DNA from 3 places in the Vibrio qinghaiensis genome. Region 3 is predicted to be linked to each of the others. Evidence: predicted binding sites of a transcription regulator. Region 3 holds the regulator's gene; each other region holds the start of a gene.

Region 1 (4,694 bases), 290 kb from region 3:
GCAATGTTTGATGCTGACCCTGAACTGAAACCGCGCGATATTATTGTGATGGTGGCGGACATCAATGCTTACAGCCCAGCCATTGCGGCAGTATTTGGTAACGCGCCGGGTGAGCGCTTTATTCCTTACTCCATTTCAGACCGTACGGCAGATCAAGAGAGCCCGATCTTAGCGGCATTTATGCAATTAGTGCATTTACCCGATTCTCGCTGCCTAGCGTCAGAGTTATTAGAGCTGCTTGAAACTCCGGCGATGATGGCAAAATTTGAGCTTAATGAGCAAGACTTTGCACAAGCCAAATTGTGGGTAGAAGAGTCAGGTATTCGCTGGGGGCTTAATGCGAGCACCGCGCAACAATTTGAGTTGCCGCAGACCGAGCAAAATACTTGGCAATTCGGGATTGAGCGCATGTTACTTGGTTATGCCATGCCTGCCTCAGCGGGTTTATTTACGCAAGGCGAAGTGGCGCTCGCTCCTTATAATGAAGTGCAAGGCATCAACGCTGAATTGGCGGGTAAATTAGCGCACTTTATTCAGCAAGTGAGCCATTACCGCGAGCAGTTAGCGCAAACCCAAAGCGTGGACGAGTGGCGTCGCTTGCTCGGTGAGATGCTTGGCGCTTTTTTCAAGGTTGAGCTGGAAGGGGAGCTCGCACTCAAGTCGATTCGCGACACCTTGTCTCAGTTAAAAGATCAACTGGCCGAGGCCGGTTATGAGCAAGCACTTGCGCCAAGTATTATTACTCAATATTTGCAAAACAAATTGTCAGGTACGCGCATCAGCCAGCGTTTTCTGGCGGGACAAGTCAATTTCTGTACTTTAATGCCAATGCGTTCCATCCCTTTTAAAACCGTTTGTTTACTAGGAATGAACGATGGCGTTTACCCGCGCACCATGCCAGCCGAAGGGTTTGATTTGATGAACGGTCGCACCCGCGCTGGCGATCGCTCGCGGCGTGACGATGACCGTTATTTGTTCTTAGAAGCGATGCTCTCGGCGCAGCAAACCTTGTACATCAGCTACGTTGGACGCTCAATTCAAGATAATACCGAACGCGTTCCTTCAGTGTTGGTCTCTGAGCTTTTAGAGTATTGCCAACAAAATTACTGTTTGGTCGGGGATGAAGCGCTTGGCAGCGATCAATCGGCCAAAAATTTAGCCTGTGCTTTAACGACCACTCACGCCATGGTGCCTTTTAGCCCTAATGCTTTTTTGAGTAAAACCGGTAGCTATGCCAAAGAGTGGCTACCTGCCGCCAGTCGGCAAGGGCGAGCCAGTGGTGAGTTTAATCTCGCCCTGAGCGATTACTTACAAGGGGCGAGCTTTCCTGTCAGTTTAGATCTGGTTGAGCTGCAACGGTTTTGGCGTTTGCCTGTGCAATATTTCTTTAACCGTCGCCTTAAAGTGACGTTCGAGCCTCCGTTACCGGTAATGGAAGATGATGAACCTTTTGTCTTAAATGGCTTAGAGAGCTACCAGTTACGCGATGAACTGCTAGAGTTGCTGCTTGAACAATCCAATTCACCGCATGCCCTTGAGAGATTCATTGACCAGCAGCGCGCGCAAGGAAAGTTACCGATTGGTGCTTTTGGATCCTTGGAATTTGAAACTAATCGCGTGCAAGCACAAGAATTGGCGCAAAGAATCGCTTTCTTATGCCATTCGCCACTTGATGACCAAGAGATCGATCTGCGATTTGAATTGTTTGGTGAAGGCAAAAACGTAGAGCTGACGGGGTGGCTGACTAAGCGCTATCAATCCGGTTTAGTGCGCTACCGCAGTGGTTCGATTCGCGCGCAGGATTATTTAGCCGCGTGGATTGATCACCTCTCACTAGCGGCGATGGGCGAAAGTCAACCTACTCATTTGATGGGCTACGATCGTAAAGAAGGTGTGCAGCATTTTATTTATCCGCCCATGCCCGATACCGAACAAGCCAAAGCGTTGCTCGCAGAACTGGTGGGTTTGTTTTATCAAGGTATGACAGCGCCGCTCGCTTACTTTCCAAAAACCGCGTTAGCCTGTGTGGAAGCTGGCTTCAGCCGTGGTCAATGGGTTGATGATCGCGACAAATCGCTCAAGAAAATGGCCGATAGCTTTAATGAAAGTTACATGAGCCACGGTGAAGGAAGCAATGTTTACATCGCGCGGATTTGGCCGCAGTGGAATGAAGCCTTAGCTGAGCAGGTGCGTTTATTAGCCACGTTGGTGATGCAAGGGCCACGATTGTGGCTTCAAGTGGCGCAGGATGTTTAGCGATGGATAACTGCTTGGAAAGTAAAGTGGCCGCCAGTCAATCATTATTGTGTAGGGCGTTTTCTGTACGGCCACAGGTCAGAGGGACCATGATTTGGTTGGTTCGCATCATCGTGAGATTGACGAAACACGTGGCGCGGATAGTAAAGGCTGCCCGTTTGGCGAACCGTGAGAAAGATCTCACAACGTCTTAATTTATAAACTTATTTTGATTATTCATACCATTATTCAAGCGCGATCACATTCGCTTGCGTATTCAAAGGCTAACTGTTTATGAGTATGACCCCGGCTACGGTCACAACACCATTAAATACCCTTACGTTCCCGCTGCACGGTGCAAGGCTTATCGAAGCGTCAGCGGGCACGGGTAAAACCTTCACCATTGCAGGTTTGTATTTGCGCCTGTTACTTGGGCATGGTGATGCAAAGTCACGTCATCAAGCGCCACTGACGGTCGATCAAATTCTAGTGGTGACCTTTACGGAAGCTGCCACAGCTGAGCTTCGCGACCGCATTCGGCGGCGCATTCATGAGGCGCGTATCGCTTTTTCGCGCGGTTTCAGTGATGACCCTGTTATCAAACCGCTACTTGAGCAAACCCGTCATCACAAGCAAGCGGCGCAAATATTACTGCAAGCGGAACGGCAGATGGATGAAGCAGCAGTCTATACCATTCACGGCTTTTGCCAGCGTATGCTCACCCAAAATGCGTTTGAATCGGGAAGCCGTTTTAATAACGAATTTGTGACCGATGAAAGCCATCTAAAAGCGCAAGTGGTCGCGGATTATTGGCGTCGTCAGTTCTATCCGTTGTCGATTCAGCTTGCTGCGGAAGTGCGCCGTTTATGGTCATCACCAGCGGCGCTGCTTGAAAAAATCAGTGGCTATTTAACTGGCTCGGCGCTAACGCTCTCTGTTGAAGCGATGAGTGGCGATTTAAGCGCGCTTTATCAATCGTGCCTGTCACGCATAGAGTCGTTAAAAAAGCAGTGGCTTGATTCATGCGATGATTTACCGCCGTGCATTGAAGCTTCAGATTTGCATGCAGCAACCAAGAAAGCGTTACTGAAACGGCTAGAAGGGTTAGCGTTGTGGGCGAGCAACCCGCAGCATGAATTGAACCTACCGAGCGAATTACAAGAGTTTGCACAAAGCGCGTTGGAGGCTAAGTCGAAAAAAGGTCAACCCCCGCAACATGCGCTGTTCACGACCATTGAGCTCTTTTTGCAACAACCCATCAGCTTAGAAGCGCCGCTTCTGGCGCACGCTATTACTCATTGCCGAGCCATGCTTGCCAAAGCGAAAGCACAAAAGCAGTGGTTATCGTTTGATGATTTGCTCACTCAGCTTTCTGCCGCGATAGATAATGATGAGCTGGGCATACTGACTGAGCGGATTCGCAGCCTTTACCCCGTTGCGATGATCGATGAATTCCAAGATACCGATCCGCTGCAATACAGTATTTTTAGCCGCATTTATCTGCCTAAGGCTGAATGCGGTTTGTTTATGATTGGCGACCCAAAACAAGCGATTTACGCGTTTCGTGGTGCAGACATTTTTACCTACATCAAAGCGCGTAAACAGGTGAGCGCACACTACACCTTGGGGACTAACTGGCGTTCTAGCGCGAATATGGTCAATGCCGTCAATCAGATTTTTAGTACGCCTGACAGTGCTTTTATCTACGACCAAGATATTCCCTTTTTACCCGTTGAAGCCAGCCCAAATGCGCAGCAGCGTCAATGGTGGCTTAACGGAACCGTGCAACCAGCGCTCACCTATTGGCTGCAAGAAGCGCAAGACAGCCCGTTGCCAAAAGGCGAATACCTGCAATGCATGGCCAAAGCGTGCGCCAGCCAAATTCAGACCATTTTGAGCGCCGCGCAGCATCAACAAGCGTACTTTGATACGGCTAAAGGGCAAAAGAGTGTGCAAGCAGGTGACATCGCAGTCTTAGTGCGGACGGGTAATGAAGGTCGTATGGTGAAAGAGGCGCTCGCTACGCAAGGCATTGCCAGTGTTTATCTCTCGAACCGCGATAGTGTTTTTGGCAGTGAGGTAGCACAAGATGTACAGCGTCTATTGCAAGCAGTACTGACTCCTGAACATGATCGCGCCTTGCGGGCCTGTTTGGCCTCACCACTTTTCGCGTTAGATGCTGCCAGCTTGGATGATTTAAACAACGACGAATCGGTATGGGAAAACGCGGTTAACGAATTTAAACAGTATCGCCAATTGTGGCTTGAGCGCGGCGTGCTTCCTATGTTGCGCAGTGTGATGAGTAAACGTCACGTCGCTGAACGTTGGTTGGAAGAGCCGCAAGGTGAGCGCTCACTGACCGATTTTATGCACATCGGTGAGCTACTACAGCAAGCGCGACAAGAGATTGATAGCGATCACGGTTTGCTGCGTTGGCTGGCACAAGCTATCAGTGACGC
Region 2 (4,694 bases), 1.3 Mb from region 3:
ACGGCTAGCCTCTCCTTTTTACAGGTGATGGGTTATTCACTATCTGAAGTTGTGGGTCAACATCATCGAATGTTTTGTGAAAATGAATTTGTGAATACCCCACAATATGGGCAGCTTTGGCAAAATTTAGCGCAAGGTAAACCTCATGCGGGTACGTTTTGTCGTTTAACTAAAAGCCATAATAAAGTGTGGCTTGAAGCCTCTTATATCCCTGTAAAAGATGAGCAGGGAAAAGTGATTAAGGTGGTGAAGATTGCCAGTGATATGACTGCTGTAAAAGAGAAATTGGATAGGCAAGTATCCGTATTTGAAGCTGTCGATAAGTCAATGGCGGTGATTTCTTTCACCCCCGATGGGACTGTTGTTGAGGCGAATCAAAACTTTTTGTCCTGTGTTGGATACAAATTGGCAGAAATCGTTGGTAAGCATCATCGACTTTTTTGTGATGATGAATTTTATAAAAAAGATCCTAATTTTTGGGCGTCGCTTGCCAGTGGTCATTTCAAAACGGGATTGTTTAAACGTTTTACCAAACATGGTGATGAAATCTGGCTAGAAGCGACTTATAACCCCATCTTTAACGAAAAGCATAAAGTGATTGGTGTGACTAAGTTTGCTTCCGATGTCACGCAACGAGTACTGCAAGCACGGACGATTAAAGAGGCAGCAGCGGCTGCGCATCATACTTCACAGGAAACGGTTAATATAGCTCAACTAGGCACCACCACTTTAGCCGAAGCCGCTTCCATTGCTAAAGAGATTGATAACGCGATAACTCAGGCGAATACCTCGATGACGCAACTGGCTAACCAGTCGCAGCAAATCACCAAAATCGTAACCACCATTACAGGCATTGCAGAGCAGACTAACTTACTGGCCCTCAACGCCGCCATTGAGGCCGCGCGTGCCGGGGAGTATGGAAGAGGTTTTGCGGTGGTTGCTGATGAAGTGCGTTCATTAGCTTCTAATACCACCAAAGCAACGGATGAAATTGGTAATATTGTTAAGCTAAATAGTGAGTTGACCAATAGTTCGACATCGATGATGGGGGCAATTCAGGGGCAAGCAACAGCTTGCAACAGTAAGTTGGAAGAGGCGCAAAAGCTGATTGATGAAATGAGAAAGGCAGCGGACAGTGTTGTTGGCACGGTTAGTGAGCTGATTAAAGATTAAAGCTCTGAAGCGACTGCTCTGAAGCGAGTGTTGTTGGCGAAAATGAAAGCGAGCCTAGTGGCTCGCTTTGCTTTTTTACAGAATAACTTGCACGCTTTTAGCGCATTGAATCGCGTTGTGCAAGGCCTGTTTGAGTTCTTTATCTTTTGCCAGAGCAACTCCAAGCCGACGGCGTCCATCAATGTCTGGTTTACCAAACAGACGAAGTTGAGTGTGCGGGATGGACAGCGCTTCATTCACCCCATCAAACTTGATATTAGCTGAGGAGCCCTGACCTAAGATAACCGCAGATGCCGATGGCCCATATTGGGTAATACTATTGATTGGCATACCCGTGAACGCGCGCACGTGTAGCGCAAATTCAGACATCTCTTGCGAAATGAGGGTGACCATTCCCGTATCATGTGGGCGAGGGGACACTTCATTGAAGATAACATTATCGCCTTTTATAAACAGTTCAACACCAAATAAGCCGTAACCACCGAGTGCATTAACCACTTGTTCTGCTACATATTCAGCGGCTTTAATCGCGTTAGCTGACATCACTTGTGGTTGCCATGATTCGCGATAATCCCCTTCCTCTTGTCGATGGCCAATGGGAGCGCAGAAATGGACACCATCAACTGCTCGAATCGTCAAGAGAGTAATTTCGTAGTCGAAATCGATAAAGCCTTCGACGATCACTCTCCCAGCTCCACTGCGGCCACCTTCTTGAGCGTATGCCCAAGCGCGGCTAATATCCTCTTGCGTCTTAATCACACTTTGGCCTTTACCTGATGAACTCATCACAGGCTTAACTACGCAAGGTATACCGACATGCTCAATCGCCAGTACAAAATCATTATAGTCATCAGCAAACTGATAAGGAGAGGTAGGTAAGGCAAGAGTTTCTGCGGCTAAACGGCGAATGCCTTCACGGTTCATCGTCAATTGAGTGGCCGTTGCGGTGGGGACCACGTTTAAGCCTTGCGCTTCCAGTTCAACCAGCTTGTGAGTGGCAATTGCTTCAATTTCTGGCACCACGTAGTCAGGTTTTTCGAGTTCGATAATGGCTTGTAGCGCATCGCCATCGAGCATATCCAATACGTGGCTACGATGCGCCACCTGCATTGCTGGAGCGTTGGCGTAGCGATCACAGGCAATCACTTCTAAACCAAGGCGTTGGCATTCAATTGCCACCTCTTTGCCCAATTCTCCGGAACCAAGCAGTAAAACGCGGGTGGCATTTTCACGTGTAGCAGTACCAAACATAGTGAATCCTTACATTCAAGCAATAGGTAATAGCGAAAACAGCCAAAATCATACTGAAATTAAGAATAAAAGCAAACGTTTGCCTTGGGGTAAAGAACAAGTTCTGGAAAGGATGGGTACGCCTCTCGGCTTAAGAGGCGTAAATAAAGTTAAACCACAAGATAGGAAAGAGGAATATCTGGGTTAATTACTTCCAAGGTGGCTTGGGTATCCGCTAAGTGGCTAATGCTGCCATCAGACATCTCAACTAATGCGGCTGCGACAATATTATCAAAGTGTTGGCCATCCATCATTAACTGAACAAGAGCAACTTGCAATGGTGGTAAGCTTGGGTTGAATGCGGCATTTTCAGCATACGCACCGACGTAGGTTTTACCATTCTCAACTTGCAGGGCAACACCACTGAGATTGTTGGTATAGGGTGCGTAACTGCGGTTTAGGCCATTAAGAGCTAAGCCAATGAGTGGGTCATCTTCGGTAGTTTTTTTGCCGTGGTTAGCGTCTGCCATTAGACCAGAATCAACACCTAAATCGGCAGGACCAAATGATTCAGGTAAGTACTCTTGCAGTGACTTCTCATCACGCTGTGGTAGCTGAATGGCAAGCGAGTCTGCGGTCGTAAGCTCATTCATAAACTGACGGCAGTGTCCACAAGGGCTGAAGTTGATGGTGATGTCCGCAACGCCTTGTTCACCTTTCATCCACGCATGGCTGATGGCGCATTGCTCGGCGTGTACGGTTTGGCCCAATTGCGCACCGGAAAACTCCATATTCGCGCCAAAGTACAAACGGCCCGATAAACCTCTGACGATGGCTCCCACGTAAAAGTTTGAAATCGGTACGTAAGCATAGGCGGCCGCAAAAGGCAGCAGTGCAACGCGCAATTCCGCATCATCTAAGCCAGAAAGAGAAAGCAGTTGGTTGAACTGTTCTGGTGATAGGGTTGCGTCAAAATCGTCTGATAGCAGAATAGACGACAAAAATTCTGCAACGGGTTTTGGCGTATCCGCTAGCGCCTGTTCAATACGGCTTTTCATAATGAGTCCTTATCTATGTATTGAGGAATATTCTAGGCGAAGAATGAAATTTTACTGAGATTTAAATCACGTAATTTAATGTAACGTAATTTTGGTTTTCACATTTAGAGTGAGGTCACACATGAAATCGATTACAGTCAGCCTTAAAGTGAGACACGTCTACAATCAAAATCCATGAGCAGACGTATCTTTGATTTCTGTTGGCACTCTATAGCGTGGACAACCACATTGAAAAAGCAAAAAAACTTGGAGCAAGTATTGATGTGATTACGCCGCACACGACTAATGCCAGTGAACTAAATGCTGCGTCACGTGGATCTTTTTCAGCGCAGGTTGCTGTGCCTAGCGCATGAGAGACGGTGCCCATGGTTAAGCCTTTAGCAATGGGATGCGTAATGTTGAGAAGGTTATAGATAGGGTAGGCGAGAATCGCGCCAAACAGCCCTACAATGACCACTAAAACGGCGGCAATGGCTGGCTCTCCACCGAGGTTGCTGGAGACTTCCATCGCAATCGGTGTGGTAACTGATTTACCCAGTAGGCTGGCGATTAAATGTATATCCGTTTGAAGATAAACAGCAATTAAGCTGGCCGTGAGCATTGACATAGCACTGCCCACCCCGCAGGCGAGGGCAATGATGCGCCAATTTGAGCGGATCTGAGGCAGTTGTTCATAGAGAGGATAAGCCAGCGCCACCACGGCCGGTTGCAACAGAAAGCTAAGCCACTGGTTATCAGCATAGTAACTGGCATAAGGGATGTTAAAAAATAGCAAGATAGGAATGATGATCACAAGGCTGAGCAGTAACGGATTCATTATGGCCGTTTTGCATTTTTTGCTGATCCAACGTGTCAGGAAAAAGACCGCAATCGTGAGCAATAACCACATCACTTATTCCCCTTTTTCAAAAAACGATCCAGCCCTAAACCCAGACAAACTAATACGATCAGCGTACCGCCCACCGCGCTGGCAAGAATCGGGATGGCGTTACTCATCAATAAATCAAAATGCTCGATTAATCCGACACTGATAGGGACAAATAAAATGACCATATAACGGATAAAAAGACTGGCACTGGGTTTTACCCATTCGACAGGCACGAGCCCACTTGCCAATAAACTAAACAGAATTAGCATTCCGATAATACTGCCCGGAATGGTGATGCCAAGCCAATGTTGAAGATTGATACCTGCCATCAGGCAAAGGAAAATCAGCCCCATAGAGACCAAATA
Region 3 (4,694 bases):
ATATCACAAGCGGCGGCGCAGTTCATTCTTGCTGCTCAGGACAATTTACGCGCCTTGGGTGGCGTCAGCTTGCTGGCCGCGACACCTTTGCAGGCGGCGTTTGTCACTCCGGGCATTATTGATGTCACCGCAGTTAGTCAATTGCCTGATGAAGAGTATTTCGGGCCATTGTTACAAGTCGTGCGTTACCAAAGCTTAGATCAAGCGGTGCAACTGGCTAATGAAACTCGCTTTGGTTTATCGGCAGGCTTAGTGTCGACCAATGATGCCGAATGGGATTACTTTGTCGATCATATCCGCGCTGGTATTGTAAATCGTAATCGACAATTAACCGGAGCCAGTGGTGATGCACCGTTTGGTGGGCCGGGAGCGTCGGGAAATTTAAGACCAAGCGCCTATTACGCGGCCGATTACTGCGCATACCCAATGGCATCAATGGAAGGTTGTTCGACAGAACTGCCTGCCACGCTCAGCCCTGGGGTTGAGCTATAGCAGTAAACTTTATCTAAAACCCCATGCCTACTAGCATGGTTTAAACCGAGCACAGACAAGGAGGCGTTATGACGCCAACCGTTTTATTTCAATCATTATGGAATGACTACATTCAGCGCCTTTGCCCTTCTGCCGACAAAGTCCATCACTTGCTTCAAGAAGACGAAGCCTTGATTAATGACCATATTGCGTTGCGAACCTTCAATGTTGCGCCATTAGGTATTGAAACGCTGGCTAAGCCTTTTCTTGCCTTAGGCTACGTTGCCTGTGGTGATTATGTGTTTGAAAGTAAGAAGCTGGTAGCGAAGCACTATGAACACCCTGATTCGACCCAGCCTAAAGTATTCATAAGCGAGCTGAAAGTGGAAGAGTGCTCACCTGCACTCCAAGCCATTGTGGAGAAGCTGGTACATCAAGTCGATAGCAATAAATTAAACAGCAGTGACTTTTTATATGGCGGTCGCCTGTGGCAACTAAGCTACAGCGATTATTTGCAGCTTGCCAACGAAAGTGAATACGCCGCTTGGTTGGCGGCGCATGGTTATGGCGCAAACCATTTCACTGTTAGTGTTAATCAACTGCAGGCGTTTAATGAAGTGAAAGCGGTCAATGATCATCTACGCCAAGCGGGTTTTACCATCAATGAAAATGGTGGGGAAGTGAAAGGTACGCCTGATGTGCTGCTTGAGCAGTCGTCGACCATGGCCGATAAAGTACCGGTGCAATTTACGGAAGGGGTGGAGGTGATTCCCGGTGGATTCTATGAATTTGCCAAACGCTATCCAATGGTCAACGGTGAACTCTACAGTGGTTTTGTGGCGGCCTCTGCAGATAAGATATTTGAAAGTACAGACATGCAATAGCCTCTCATCTTTTTACTTTCGTACTGAAATATCACCAAAGAAAAAGCCACCTGAGTTCCCCAAGGTGGCTTTATGCATTCAATCTCAATCATTTTGATTGAAATTAACGAGTTCCGTACACCACGATAGTTTTACCGTGGGCAGAAATTAAATTCTGCTCTTCGAGCATCTTCAAAATACGTCCCACAGTTTCACGAGAACAGCCTACAATTTGGCCGATCTCTTGACGGGTGATTTTGATTTGCATGCCATCTGGGTGCGTCATTGCATCAGGTTGTTTCGCCAGGTTAAGTAGCGTTTGTGCAATACGGCCCGTCACGTCTAGGAAGGCTAAATCGCCTACTTTTTGACTGGTGACTTGCAGGCGTCGAGAAATTTGTGCAGACAGACGCATTAAGATGTCTGGGTTCACTTGGATAAGCTGACGGAATTTCTTAAAAGAGATTTCCGCAACTTCACAAGGTGATTTTGCACGGACCCAAGCAGTACGCTCTTGGTCTTCTTCAAATAGACCAAGCTCACCGATAAAGTCACCTTGGTTGAGGTAAGAGAGGATCATCTCTTTACCTTCTTCGTCTTTAATCAATACCGCTACCGAGCCTTTGACGATGTAGTACAGCGTCTCTGCTTTTTCGCCCGCATGAATCAACGTGCTTTTCGATGGGTATTTATGAATATGACAGTGTGAAAGAAACCACTCTAGTGTTGGATCGGTTTGAGGTTTACCTAGAACCATAATATCTCACTTCCTCTGCAGGGTACGCTTGCCGCTTTCCATATTGTAGCTAAGCCTAAAATAGGCTTACTAGGATAAGAGCACTTTCCAAATGCTGCAAGCTAACTTGTGTTTCGGTTAAGGATAGTATCCTTTTTCAGAAACGATTTCTTGATTTTAATCGTGTCAGTGGCATGATTTTTTACGCAAAACTGTGCACATGATCACGGTATGAAAAGTAACCGTCAACTTGTCCGATCACTTAGCCAATTTTACCTGTTTCAATCAATTGCTGCAGGATCGGTCTGACGATCAATTCCATCGCAAAACTCATCTTGCCACCCGGCACCACAATGGTGTTGTGGCGCGACATAAAAGAGCCATCAATCATGGCGAGCAGATAGGGGAAATCAACATTCTTTATGCCGCGCAGACGGATCACGACGAAGCTTTCATCCAAACTAGGGATGCCCTTGGCGTTAAGTGGGTTTGAAGTATCAACCGTTGGCACCCGTTGAAAGTTGATGTGAGTTCGCGAGAATTGAGGGGTGATGTAATTGAGGTAATCGTCCATTGAACGAACGATAGAATCCATCACTGCTTCACGTGAATGGCCTCTATCACGTGTATCACGCACGTATTTTTGTATCCACTCAAGGTTAACGATTGGCACCATACCTATCAAAAAATCGACATGCTGCGCGACGTTTACATCGCCATCGACTACACCGCCATGCAGACCTTCGTAAAACATCACATCCGAGTTTTCTGGTAAATCTTGCCAAGGTGTAAAGGTGCCGGGCATTTGATTGTAGGGCACAGCTTCGTCAAAAGAGTGCAGATAACGACGAACTTGGCCTGTGCCTAATTTCCCATATTGGCGGAAAAATTCTTCCAATGCAGGAAAATCATTGGCTTGTGGACCAAAGTAGCTGATGTGCTTCCCTTGTTCGCGCGCTTTACGAATTTCCACATCCATTTCTGGCCGGGTAAAGCGGTGGAAGCTATCCCCTTCAACCCATGCTGGTTTTATGTTCATCATATTGAACATTTTGCGAAAGGCTTCAGAGGTCGTAGTTGTACCGGCACCGGACGAGCCGGTGACAGCGATAATTGGATGTTTTGCTGACATGACAAACCCTGTCTGTATGTAACGTACTTGTTATCGATGGCTGCAATATAGCACGAAAAGAGTAGATTGTTTTGTGCGGAAATTATTTACGCAATTGAATATCCACACTTTCATGCAACTCAGAATAGACGATGATCGCTTCCCCTGTTGCGAGCTGTTTCTTTATTTGCTCGATTTTTTGCTGCAATGGTACTTCCTGCTCTCCGTAATCAGTACCTTCGCGTAATACAAACGTTTCAATCAAATTATCCAGTGTTTCAGGCGCAATGTGCTGCCAAGGAATAAGCATGACGACCTCTTAAACTGTCATGGAGAAAAGGGTATCGATTTAAAGCGATATGTGATTAATCATGCGTTGCATTGATGGTCAATAGGGTTGCCGTGACGCAGATCTTCGTAATAGGTTGGAAGTGCTTCTTCGAGCCAAAATTTAGGCTTAAGCGCGCTACCGCTGAGAAAACCGACATGGCCACCTTGGGTAAATAAGCGGTAATGGATGTTCTCTGGTAAGGCAAATTTTGGGATCACGGCATCCGTCATAAAGGGATCATCTTGCGCTTGAATGATTTGTAGCGGCACGCGAATTTGTGTCAGCTTTGAAAGGCCTGAGCACTGCTGGTAGTAATCCTGCGCATCTTGAAAACCATGCAAAGGCGCGGTGATGAGATCGTCAAATTCGTAAAGTTTTTTGATGTGTTTAATTTGATGGTGAGAAATACCTAACTCATTATGTAAAAGATGCTGTTTCTTTAGTGCATTTTTTTTCAATGATGTCAGTAAGTAAGCGCGATAAACCTTTGAAAATCCCTGTTCAATACGTGTGGAACACGCTGCCAGATCGAGCGGAGCGGAGACAACGGTTGCCGCGCTAACGATCGGGTCGTGATTATATTGCGCTAAGTAATTAACCAACATATTGCCGCCAAGAGAAATGCCCACCGCCACGACAGGTCTATTCGGGCATTGCTTGCGTATGTATTCGAGCACAAAGCGTGCATCTTCAACCTCACCAGAATGGTAAGCGCGTGCCAAATGGTTCGGTTTGCCGCTACAGCCACGAAAATGCATCATGACCGATAACCACCCCTGTTGTGCGAAGGCGTACATTAAGCCATTGGCATAAGGGCTATGAAAACTGCCTTCTAAGCCATGAAACAAGACGAATAAGGGTTTATTTTGTACTCGCTCTGAGCGCCAATCATCACTCCAAGCAAGGTCTAAAAAATCACCATCAGGTGTAAACAGCGTTTGCCACAGCGGCTCAAAACGTGCGCATTTGCGCAATAAACGAGGAAGCAGAGTCTGAAGGTGTGGATTTGTTAGCCCAGTAGCAGCGATAAATGGAGTCATAACCATAGCGTATTATTTTTATGAATTGCGACCAGTATACACTGAGAGAGCAATTGATGTAGTTACGGTTTTTGAGAATGAGGCGCTGGGGTTTTAAAGGCGAGATGCAAATGCTCACAGCCAAGCTGGCGACAGTAACGCA

The links. Region 3 encodes CRP, which controls carbon source genes, mostly activating them, when cyclic AMP is high. Its sites were predicted from a motif close to TGTGANNNNNNTCACA; they were not measured.
Region 1: a site for CRP is predicted at 2,424-2,439, ahead of recB (exodeoxyribonuclease V subunit beta). Genes of this name have one in related genera too.
Region 2: a site for CRP is predicted at 3,517-3,532, ahead of cdd (cytidine deaminase). Genes of this name have one in related genera too.

What each region holds. Positions count from the first base shown of each region.
Region 1 is NZ_CP022741.1:2,186,181-2,190,874, reverse strand. Features, by position in the region: gene recC (exodeoxyribonuclease V subunit gamma) at 1-2,256, shown strand, start outside; gene recB (exodeoxyribonuclease V subunit beta) at 2,530-4,694, shown strand, end outside.
Region 2 is NZ_CP022741.1:1,136,230-1,140,923, forward strand. Features, by position in the region: gene CCZ37_RS05325 (methyl-accepting chemotaxis protein) at 1-1,173, shown strand, start outside; gene purT (formate-dependent phosphoribosylglycinamide formyltransferase) at 1,249-2,424, opposite strand; gene cdd (cytidine deaminase) at 2,574-3,461, opposite strand; gene CCZ37_RS05340 (CidB/LrgB family autolysis modulator) at 3,670-4,350, opposite strand; gene CCZ37_RS05345 (CidA/LrgA family protein) at 4,350-4,682, opposite strand.
Region 3 is NZ_CP022741.1:2,479,766-2,484,459, reverse strand. Features, by position in the region: gene astD (succinylglutamate-semialdehyde dehydrogenase) at 1-492, shown strand, start outside; gene CCZ37_RS11580 (DUF1338 domain-containing protein) at 561-1,355, shown strand; gene crp (cAMP-activated global transcriptional regulator CRP) at 1,459-2,091, opposite strand; gene CCZ37_RS11570 (phosphoribulokinase) at 2,333-3,202, opposite strand; gene CCZ37_RS11565 (YheU family protein) at 3,285-3,491, opposite strand; gene CCZ37_RS11560 (hydrolase) at 3,551-4,558, opposite strand; gene CCZ37_RS11555 (TIGR02444 family protein) at 4,615-4,694, opposite strand, start outside.